DNA from 3 places in the Streptomyces sp. NPDC059828 genome. Region 1 is predicted to be linked to each of the others. Evidence: riboswitches for the same ligand, from Rfam matches in the RefSeq annotation. Region 1 holds a riboswitch; each other region holds the start of a gene.
What was found. A riboswitch is a leader RNA that binds a small molecule or an ion and turns the genes downstream of it on or off. The one in region 1 is predicted to bind cobalamin.
Positions count from the first base shown of each region.

Region 1 (3,336 bases):
CGCCTGGGCCTGCATGGCCTGCGCCCGGCCGATCTCGGCACCCTCGCGGGTGACGAAGGAGTTGAGCGACATGTTCTGCCCCTTGAAGGGGGCGACCTTCACACCCTGGCGCACCAGCCACCGGCAGATCCCCGCCGTGACGACGCTCTTGCCCGCGTCCGACGTGGTGCCGGCGACCAGCAGTCCTCCGCCGCTCACTTCCGCCTCCCCCTCATGTCTCTCATGCCGTTCCTGCCCCGCATCGCCGTCGCCGCCGTGCAGGCGAGCCGTGCGCCCGCGCATGCCGCGAGCGCCAGCACGCCCACCCGGCGCGACAGCCGTACCGCGCGCTCGATGTCCGCCACCTCGACGGCCCGGCCCTGTCCGTTGAGCACGGGCCGTTCCTCGGTGCGCCCGCCGTACGAGAGCGTCCCCCCGAGACGTACCCCGAGCGCACCCGCGAACGACGCCTCCACCGGACCCGCGTTGGGACTGGGATGCTTCGCCGCGTCCGCACGCCAGGCCCGTACGGCACCTCGGGGGTCGCCGCCGGCGAGTACGGCGAGGCCGGCGGTGAGCCGGGCGCCCGGCCAGCCCGCCACATCGTCGAGGCGAGCCGATGCCCAGCCGTACCGCCGGTAGCGGGGCGACTTGTGGCCCACCATGGCGTCCAGGGTGTTCACGGCACGGAAGCCCACGAGACCGGGCACGCCCGCCACCGCGCCCCACACCAGCGCGCCGACCACGGCGTCCGAGGTGTTCTCGGCGACGGACTCCACGACGGCGCGGGCGATCCCGGGGCCGTCCAGTGCCTGGGGGTCACGGCCGCAGAGATGGGGGAGGCGCTCACGGGCGGTCTCGATGTCACCGACCGCGAGGGCCCCGCCGATCGCCCTCGCCTCCCTGCCGAGGGTGGTACCACCCACGACGGCCCAGGTGGCGGCGGCGGTCAGGGCCAGGGACGCGGTACGGGACCGGCGTACGGAAGCGGTGCCCAGCGCACCCGCGGCGATCGCGCCCCCGGCGCACAGCGCCGTGTGCAGGGCACCCCAGCCGCGGTGGTCGCGCCAGAGTCCGCGCTCGACGGCGGCGGCGGCCCTGCCGAAGGCGGCGACCGGATGCCCTCGGCGGGGATCGCCGAAGAGCAGGTCGCCGACGAGTCCGGCCGTGGCGCCGTAAGCGAACGTGATGGCAGGGACAGCGACAGCAGGGACGAGTCCCCCCGGCGCCCGCTGCTCGGCAGGCATGTTCGTCCTCACTCAGGGTCCGCGCCCTGGCTCGACGTGATCCGGCGGGAGAGAGTTCCTGGCTTCGGGGAGCGCCCTGGTGGAGGGGGTGCGCCCGGTGACAGTGGCGGGACCGCGCCGGATTCGCACCGGCTTCCTCTTCTGCCGCCGTAAGTGGCCCCGGAAGTCCACCATGGGCCGCGAACACCCGTCAACTCACCTTTGACCTGCGACGGGACAGTGTGCGCAGGCCCACACCGCGGTGTGTGTGGGGGGTGCGCAGAGAGCGGGAGCCGGACACCCCCTCGGGGGTGTCCGGCTCCCATGCGTTGTTCTGTCGGCTGCCGTGCCGCCGATCGTCAGGAGACGATCAGATAGATCCCGTATGCCACGGCGGCGGCGCACAGGGCGAAGCAGGCGTACGCGCCGGTGCGGGCCAGGCCGGCGGAGCCCCCCTGCGCGGCTGCCGCCTCCTGCTTGGAGAGGCCCACGATGCCCAGGGTGAACAGGCCCACCAGGGCGACGGTCACGATGAGGCTCACACCGAAGACGGAGCCCAGAGCTGCCCAGTCGATCTTCATGCTGATTCGTTTCTTCCTTACACCGTGGCGGTGGGCGCGGGAGCGGACTCACTGGCGGGAGCCGGGATGGTGGCCTTCAGCTCCTCGGCCGCGGCCACGGTGGGCGGCGGGGTCACGGCCGCGATGGCGGTGGTGACCACACCCGGAGCCTCGGTGATCTCGTCGGCGGTGACGTTCGTGTGATCGACCGGCTTGCGGCGCGACAGCGCCCAGATGGCGGCCGAGCCCGCGACGAGCAGTACGGCGACGGTGGCGGTGCCCCAGGCGCCCTGGCTGGTCAGGAATTCCGCGGCGGCACCGACCAGACCGGCCGCGGGGAGGGTGAGGCCCCAGGCGACGAACATCCGGGTCGCGGTGGACCAGCGGACCACACCGCCCTTGCGGCCGAGCCCCGCGCCCATCACGGCACCGGAGCACGACTGGGTGGTGGAGAGCGAGAAGCCCAGGTTCGAGGAGGCCAGAATGACCGTCGCGGCGCTGGTCTGGGCGGTGAAGCCCTGCTGCGGCTGGAGGTCGGTCAGTCCCCTGCCCATGGTGCGGATGATGCGCCAGCCGCCCAGGTACGTGCCGAGCGCGATCGCCAGACCCGCGGAGACGATGACCCACATCGGGGGGTTGGAGCCGGGGGCGAGCACGCCGCCCGTGACCAGGGCCAGGGTGATGACGCCCATGGTCTTCTGCGCGTCGTTGGTGCCGTGCGCGAGGGAGACGAGGCCGGCCGAGGCGATCTGACCCGCCCGGTAGCCCTTGGACGTGGCCTTGTCGTCGGCACCGTTGCCGATCTTGTACGTCAGCCTCGTCGCGAGGAACGCGGCGAGACCGGCGACCAGCGGCGCGGCGACGGCCGGGATCAGCACCTTGGTGACGATCGTCCCGCCGTTCACGGCCGAGAAGCCCGCGGACATCACGGCGGCGCCTATGAGACCGCCGAACAGGGCGTGCGACGAGCTGGACGGCAGGCCGAGCAGCCAGGTGAGCAGGTTCCACAGGATCGCGCCGACGAGCGCGGCGAAGATCACTTCTGTGCGGATGCCCTCTTCCTTGATGAGCCCGCCGGAGATCGTCTTGGCGACCTCGACGGACAGGAAGGCGCCGACGAGATTCAGCGCGGCCGACATGGCCACCGCCGTCTTCGGTCTGAGTGCCCCGGTCGAGATGGTTGTGGCCATCGCGTTGGCTGTGTCGTGGAAACCGTTCGTGAAATCGAACACGAGAGCGGTGATGATCACGATCCCGAGGAGAAGCGTGATGTGTTCCATTTACCCAGGCTTCTATTGGACGTCAGTGGCCAGCCGAACGTAAGCAAGCTGAGTGAACGGAAGATGAACTCAGCACGGCTCATGAGTGACTCCAGAAGGGTATGGCCATTCCGCTTGGCGGAGAAGGTGCTTGCGCGGGCCGAAGCGCGGAGTCCGCGGCCGGGTGCCTGGCATGATCAGCCCATGAGTCGGCGGCAGCAGGACGAACGGTACGACGGGCAGCACGAGCCGGTCGCGCGGGCGTGGATGGACCTTGTGGCCGCCGCCCGCAGGACCGTGGCGGACGGACTC
Region 1 covers NZ_JBHWIW010000016.1:72,232-75,567, forward strand. The annotation lists gene ACFV6V_RS12685 (cobyric acid synthase) at 1-198, opposite strand, end outside; gene ACFV6V_RS12690 (cobalamin biosynthesis protein) at 195-1,226, opposite strand; cobalamin riboswitch at 1,255-1,405, opposite strand; gene ACFV6V_RS12695 (hypothetical protein) at 1,565-1,786, opposite strand; gene ACFV6V_RS12700 (anion permease) at 1,804-3,045, opposite strand; gene ACFV6V_RS12705 (class II aldolase/adducin family protein) at 3,229-3,336, shown strand, end outside.

Region 2 (3,336 bases), on a different contig from region 1:
GCTGGGTGGCGAGATATCCGGTGAGCTGCTCGGCGAAGTACTGGACCATGTCGTTGCGTTCGGCCTCGCCGTGCACCAGCACGTCAAGACCGGTCTTCTCCTGGAAGGCGACCACCTCCCGGATCTCGTTCCTGACGCGCTCCTCGTATCCGGCCGTGCCGATCCTGGCTGCCTTCAGATCGGCGCGCGCGGTGCGCAGTTCGGTCGTCTGGGGGAACGAACCGACGGTGGTGGTGGGGAGCAACGGCAGTGCGAGGCGGGTACGTTGCGCGGTGGTCCGCTCGGCGTACGGCTGGGAGCGGCGGGCGTCGGAGTCCGTGACGGTGCTGGTACGAGCCCGGACGGCGGCGTCGTGAGTGAGCGGGGAGGCGGCTCGGGAAGCCAGGTCGGCCCGGTTGGCGGCGAGGCTGGGGGCGATCGCCTCGGTGCCGTGGGTCAGGCCCCGGGCGAGTGTGACGACTTCGGCGGTCTTCTGCCTGGCGAAGGACAGCCAGCGCAGGATCTGGGGTTCGATGTCGTGTTCGGAGGCCGCGTCGAGCGGCACATGCAGCAGGGAGCACGACGCGGCCACGTCGACCCGGTCCGCCAGCCCCAGCAGGGTGCCGAGGGTGGCCAGGGACTTCTCCAGGTCGTTGACCCAGATGTTGCGGCCGTTGACGACCCCGGCGACCAGCCGCTTGCCCGGCAGCCCGCCGACGGCCGCGAGGGCGTCGAGGTTGGCGGCGGCGGCCTCCGTGAAGTCGATGGCGAGGCCCTCGACCGGGGCCTTGGCCAGCACCGGCAGGGCGTCGCCGAGTCGGTCGAAGTAGCCGGCGACGAGCAGCTTCGGCCGGTCGGTGAGCACACCGAGCGCGCGGCAGGCGCGCTCGGCGGCGCCCAGCTCGGCGGGCGTCCGGTCCTGGACGAGGGCGGGCTCGTCGAGTTGCACCCACTCGGCACCCGCCGCCCGCAGGTCGGCGAGCACCTCGGCGTACACGGGCAGCAGCCGGTCGAGCAGCGTGAGCGGGTCGAATCCCGCGGCGACGCCGGGTGCGGGCTTGGCGAGCAGCAGGTAGGTGACGGGGCCGACGAGCACCGGACGGGCGGAAAGCCCGAGCGCCAGCGCCTCCTTCAGCTCCGCGACCTGCTTGGTCGAGTCGGCGGCGAACACGGTGTCGGGTCCGAGCTCCGGCACCAGGTAGTGGTAGTTGGTGTCGAACCACTTGGTCATCTCCAGCGGCGCCACCTCCTGGGTGCCGCGGGCCATGGCGAAGTAGCGGTCCAGGGCGTCGGCGGCGACGGCCGCGCGGTGGCGTTCGGGGATCGCGCCGACCATGACGGTGGTGTCGAGCACGTGGTCGTAGTACGAGAAGTCCCCGGTCGGGACCTCATGGACACCGGCATCGGCGAGCTGGCGCCAGTGCGTCCGGCGCAGATCCCCTGCCGTGGCCTTGAGGGAGTCCGCGGTGACACGGCCCCTCCAGTAGCCCTCGATCGCCTTCTTGAGTTCGCGCTGCTGTCCCTGGCGCGGGTATCCGTGCACGGTGGCCCGTGCTGCCGCGGATTCGGTGGTCACGGAAATCTCCTTCGCGAGATGGTTCCCTGAGGTCCCGGGACGGAACGCGGGCAGGTGCGAAGGGCGGAGAACCGGACGGGTGCGGGTCCGCGCGCGGTGCCGCGCGGGTGTCCGGCCGTCCGATATATGCGCCGACCCACCCACGAGGTCACCGGATGTCCGCGTGCGGGCTGTTCGCGCGCGGGCAGCGGGCAGGTCTTCGGACTCGCGGGCACGTCCTCATGGGGAGGACACCTACTGGCCGTCGCTTCCCAGACCCTGGCGGGTCCAGTGCGTATGACGGCGGTCGTTCCCGCTCACCGCTGCGGGGCAGTCCCGGATTCCCACCGGGTTCCCTCTTACGACGCCTCCCGCCTGGAGGGCGGGGCGAACCAGCTGCAGGGGCCACCCTACGGGGCGGCAGGCGGCTGCGGAGCGCTCTGTCCGGAATTCGGATGCGCGACGGGAATCCGGGCGGCGGGGCGGAGCACGGCAGGGCCGGATTCGCACCGGCTTCCCCCTGGTGCGCATGCAATGCGGTTGTGTGCCCCGGCGCATGGCCCGGGGCAGACGCATCGTAGGGTGCGGCAGGGGTGTCCCACCGCTGATTCTCCATCACTTCCGCCGCATTCCCTCACCGTTGGACGTGTGGGCCGGTCACGGTGGTGGGGAGCCGACACGTGCGTGCGGCAAGGCGGTCTGCCGGGACGCCGACCCAGGATGCGAGGATGAGACGCCATGACTGCTGGGTGGTGTTCACGCACGCTACGGGCCGCGGTGTTCGCGGCCGTATGCGTGGTGCTCGCCGCCCTCGGCCACGTCATGATGTCCGGGGAGTCCGTCCCGTGGTGGACGCTGGTCGGAGGGCTCGGCGCGACCGGTGGGCTGGGCTGGTGCCTGGCGGGCCGGGAGCGGGGACGCGGCGTTGTGGTGGCCGTGGTGGTCGCCGCACAGGCGGCGCTGCACTCGGGATTCTCGCTCGTGCAGTCCCTGAACCCTGAGCATGCGGAACACATCGATCACTCCGCGCATCCGGAGCACCCCGGGCACCACATGGTGTCCGCCGGCATGGGGCCCGGCTACAACGACATGGGCCACTCGGGCTTCCCGGACGTGATGGCCGGCGACTCGTGGTCGCTCGGCATGCTCGCCGCGCACCTGCTGGCGGCGCTCTTCACCGGACTCTGGCTCGCCCATGGAGAGCGAGCCGCCTTCCGGATCCTCCGCGCGGTCGCCGGGTGGCTGACCGCGCCGTTGCGGCTCCTGCTCGCGCTGCCGGCGCCTCAGCACCGGCCGCGGCCGCGTGGCCGCGGCCGCCCGTCGCCTGTGTCGCGGCTGCTTCCCCTGGTCCACGTCATCGTCTCCCGAGGGCCGCCCGTGGGGTCCGCTGTCGCCTGACGACAGCCGGAATCCCGAGGCGGTCCAAGTGCCCCTCGGGCACCGGCCGCAGACCCGCGAGCGCGTGGGGAGCGGCCGGCCCCCACACGCCGGCACCAGGGCTCTGCTGCGCCCGCTGTGCACCCCGGTCCTGGTTCCGGACGACCCGAGAAGGACACCAGGTGATCTCTTCCGCCCTGCCCGCTTCATGGGACACGACGGACAAGGTGAATCCGGCCGACGAGTCGATCACCTCCTGGGCGCTCGCCGCCCGCGGCGGTGACGCCGACGCCGTGGAGCGGTTCGTCCGTGCCCTGCACCGCGACGTACTGCGCTATGTCGCCCACTTGTGCGGTGATCCGCAGTCGGCCGACGACCTCGTCCAGGACACGTTCCTGCGCGCGCTCGGCAGTCTGCACCGTTTC
Region 2 covers NZ_JBHWIW010000027.1:47,998-51,333, forward strand. The annotation lists gene metE (5-methyltetrahydropteroyltriglutamate--homocysteine S-methyltransferase) at 1-1,555, opposite strand, end outside; cobalamin riboswitch at 1,749-1,896, opposite strand; gene ACFV6V_RS18040 (hypothetical protein) at 2,273-2,932, shown strand; gene ACFV6V_RS18045 (sigma-70 family RNA polymerase sigma factor) at 3,094-3,336, shown strand, end outside.
Region 2: it holds a riboswitch for cobalamin, as region 1 does, so the genes downstream of both, metE (5-methyltetrahydropteroyltriglutamate--homocysteine S-methyltransferase) here and ACFV6V_RS12690 (cobalamin biosynthesis protein) in region 1, are expected to answer to the same signal.

Region 3 (3,336 bases), on a different contig from region 1:
GGACTGCACAGTTCAGGCGGACCGGACCACCGCGGGCTGCTCCCCCTGGCCCGCCGGCTCACCGACAGCTACACCGTGACAGTCGCCGAGGCGCGGGACGCCGACGACGTGGCGTCGCTCGTCGGCCATCTCGGACTGCGCAAGGCGGCCGTCGGCGGTACGGGCACGGGCGCCGCCATCGCGCTCCGCGCGGCCGCAGACGATCCCGAGCGCATCGCGGCGACGGTCGTCATCAACCCCGACGACCTGGGCCCCGAGGACATCGCCCGCGCCTTCGGGGGCATGGCGGCACTGGCCGCCGTCTCCGTACCCACCCTGATCATCCCCGGTGGCGAACGGCACCACCGGCGCCGCGTACACACGCACAGACACACGCACGCGCCGAGCCTGGCCGAGGAGCTGGCCCGCGTACTCCCGCAGGGGAAACTCGCCAACCTCAGCTTCACCGCAGATCTGTGCAGCGCGGAGGACGTGGCCCAGTGGATGGCACCCGCGATGTGGGCCTTCCTCACCGCGCACCTCACGCGGCGGCCCGCCCGGGTCCTGGTCTGAAGCAGGATCACCAAGAAGGACTACGAAGAAGGACCACAGCAAAGGACCGGGAAGAAGACCGAGAGGTAGACCAAAAAGAAGGACCCCGCCCGAGCGCGCCCCCGGGCGGGGTCCATTCGTGTCGCGTGCCTCAGCTCGCGGGCACCGAAGCGGCCGGCTCCGCCGACTGCCGTGACGCCTGCGCGGGCTTGGGCTCCAGCACCCGCTGGGCCAGCTCGCCGAGGATCAGTCCGAGCGCGGCCCACAGCAGGGCCTGGACGCCGATCGACGCCAGACGGAACTGCCACAGGACATCGGCCGGGAAGTGCTCCGGGATCGCGTCGCCCGCCGGGAGGAAGGCCAGTGCGATCCCGACCGCCACGGCGAAGGCGGCGCCCGCGGCGATCGTCGCGTTCCAGTTGCCCCAGCGCGGCGCGAGCCTCTTGCCGACCAGCACCGCCCCGATCAGCAGCAGCACGCTGAGCACGATCATCAGGAAGAACATCGCGGTGCGCTGGTTGAGGGTCTCCGGGTCGCCGACGGCGGGCGGGTTGGCCGGATACTTGAGGAACGGTACGAACGCGACGGCGAGGAAGCCCCCCGCCGCGACGAACGCGGCCGTGACGCGTGCGCCGAAGGCCCCCACGCGGCCGAGCGCGAAGCAGAGCGCCAGTGCCGTGATGCCGCCGAGTGCCGTGCCGTAGACCAGAACGGCCGTGCTCAGACCGGCGGTCGACTGCACCGCGCGGCTGACCAGTTCCTCTTCCGGCTCGCCACCGCCACCGCCGTGGCCGTGGTGAGCCGCGCCCGCCTCCTCGACGGCGATGGCGGCGTCGACCTGCGGTTCACCGATGAGGTAGGCGAGTCCGAACGAGAGCAGCCCGGCGAGCACGCCCGCGAGCATGCCGCGGACCAGGAGGGCCCTTACGGTTGCGGAGTTCATGTGCTGATGTCCTGTTCCGTGCGTATGCGTATCAGTGGCACGGGAAGCCGAGCAGATGACGGCCGTCGTGGACCCACTCGTGGACGCCCTCGCCGGAGAACACGGAGAAGGCGCCCTGTTCGGCACCGACGAAGTAGAGCAGGACGAGCATCAGCAGACCGAAGAAGGCGGCCCAGGGCGCGACGACGCGGACCGGGAGCTTCGCCACGACGGGCTGGGAAACGGGGATTTCGACGGGTGTGATGGCGGACTGGGCCATACCGGACCTCCTCGGGAACACGCGTCCCGCTTTCGGTGGTGCACGCGATGACGATCACGGGTCTGACTCACCCGGCGGACCCGTCCCCGGCAAGGGACTTGACCGCCTGGCACACAGTGGCGCGACCGTGCCGGTTTCTCACCGGACTTCCGTGTATGCCGTCATCCTTTCGGAGGAAGGGTATCGGTCCGCGAACCCGCCGCCAATAGGGCCTTTGACCAGCGATCTTCATCACACAGGGGCGCTCGGGCGGGGTGCGCGGGCGGCCGTAGGATCCGGAACGGCCCGGGAGCGGGCCAGTCAACACGGGGAGGAATCCGGCCAAATGTCGATCAGGCTGACACTGCTGTGCGCGGCAGCCGGCCCCTCGGCACGCGGCGAAGCGCGGTTCGGTGACGGACCACTCGACGAACGGGGCGTACGCGAGGCCAGGGCCGCGGCGGCCGCGCTGCCCGCCGCATCGGTGGTGCTCAGGGCGCCGTCCGTACGGTGCGGGCAGACGGTACAGGCGCTGGGACTCGACGCGGCCGTCGACGACCGACTCCGCGATCTGGACTACGGGGACTGGCAGGGGCGCTCGCTCGCCGATGTGGTGGCGGCCGTGGGCCCCGAGCCCGTCGGGGAATGGACCACCGACCCCGGGGCGGCACCGCACGGCGGGGAGTCCGTGCGGGAGCTGTGCCTGCGGATCGGCGCCTGGCTGGACGAACTGCCGCAGGACGCCGGGCGGGGCGTGCTGGGCGTGGTCGAGCCGGCCGTCGTACGGGCCGCGAGCGTGCACGCGCTCGGCGCGCCGCTGTCCGCGTTCTGGCGGATCGACGTGCCACCGCTGTCCGGTGTCGGCCTCACCGGCCGTGCGGGACGGTGGAATCTGCGGCTGATCGCGACGGCCTCCCCGTAGACAACACAAAGGCACAGGGAGGCCGCACACTGCCGAAGCGGTCAGGCAGAGGCACTCCGGCGCTTCCACCACACAGCACCACCGGCGAGGGCGGCCAGCAGCACCGCACCGATGACCAGCGCGGGGGCGGGCGGCGAGCCGCCGTCGCTCTCCCGCTCCTGCTCGGGTCCCTGCTGCCCGGTCGCGCGCTTCGCCGGGGCCTCGCTCGCCGGGGTCCCCATCACCGGGGACTTCTCCGGTGCGGCGCTCGGGCTGGGCGCCACCGGCTTGGCCCCGGGCGCCGCGGGCTTCAGGGCGAGCAGCGGCGCCGGGTTGCCGTCCCCATGACTGTGACCGTGGCCGTCCCCGCCGCCGGACTGCTCCAGCTCGATCCAGCGGTCGACCCGCCCGTCGCCGTATGTCTGGAGGGTCTTGAACGCCAGCGACTTGGCGTCGGGCAACTGCCGTACGGTCACGGAGTACTCGACGTCATCGCCGACCCCGACCGCGGGGCCGGAGACGGTGTATCCGCGCGGTGTGGCCGCGAACTTCCAGCCGTCCGGACCCTCCTTGTAGGTGATGTCGGCCGGGACGATGCCCTCGGGGAGGATGACCTCCATCTTGCTGATGCCCGCGCTGTCGGACTCGGACTCGGCGCTGAAGTCCAGCGTGACGTTCTCGGCGAGGGCCGCGGCGCCCTCCGCCTCGACCTCCACGTGTGCC
Region 3 covers NZ_JBHWIW010000074.1:2,131-5,466, reverse strand. The annotation lists gene ACFV6V_RS29635 (alpha/beta fold hydrolase) at 1-552, shown strand, start outside; gene ACFV6V_RS29630 (CbtA family protein) at 683-1,474, opposite strand; gene ACFV6V_RS29625 (CbtB domain-containing protein) at 1,506-1,733, opposite strand; cobalamin riboswitch at 1,773-1,942, opposite strand; gene ACFV6V_RS29620 (histidine phosphatase family protein) at 2,059-2,634, shown strand; gene ACFV6V_RS29615 (DUF1775 domain-containing protein) at 2,676-3,336, opposite strand, start outside.
Region 3: it holds a riboswitch for cobalamin, as region 1 does, so the genes downstream of both, ACFV6V_RS29625 (CbtB domain-containing protein) here and ACFV6V_RS12690 (cobalamin biosynthesis protein) in region 1, are expected to answer to the same signal.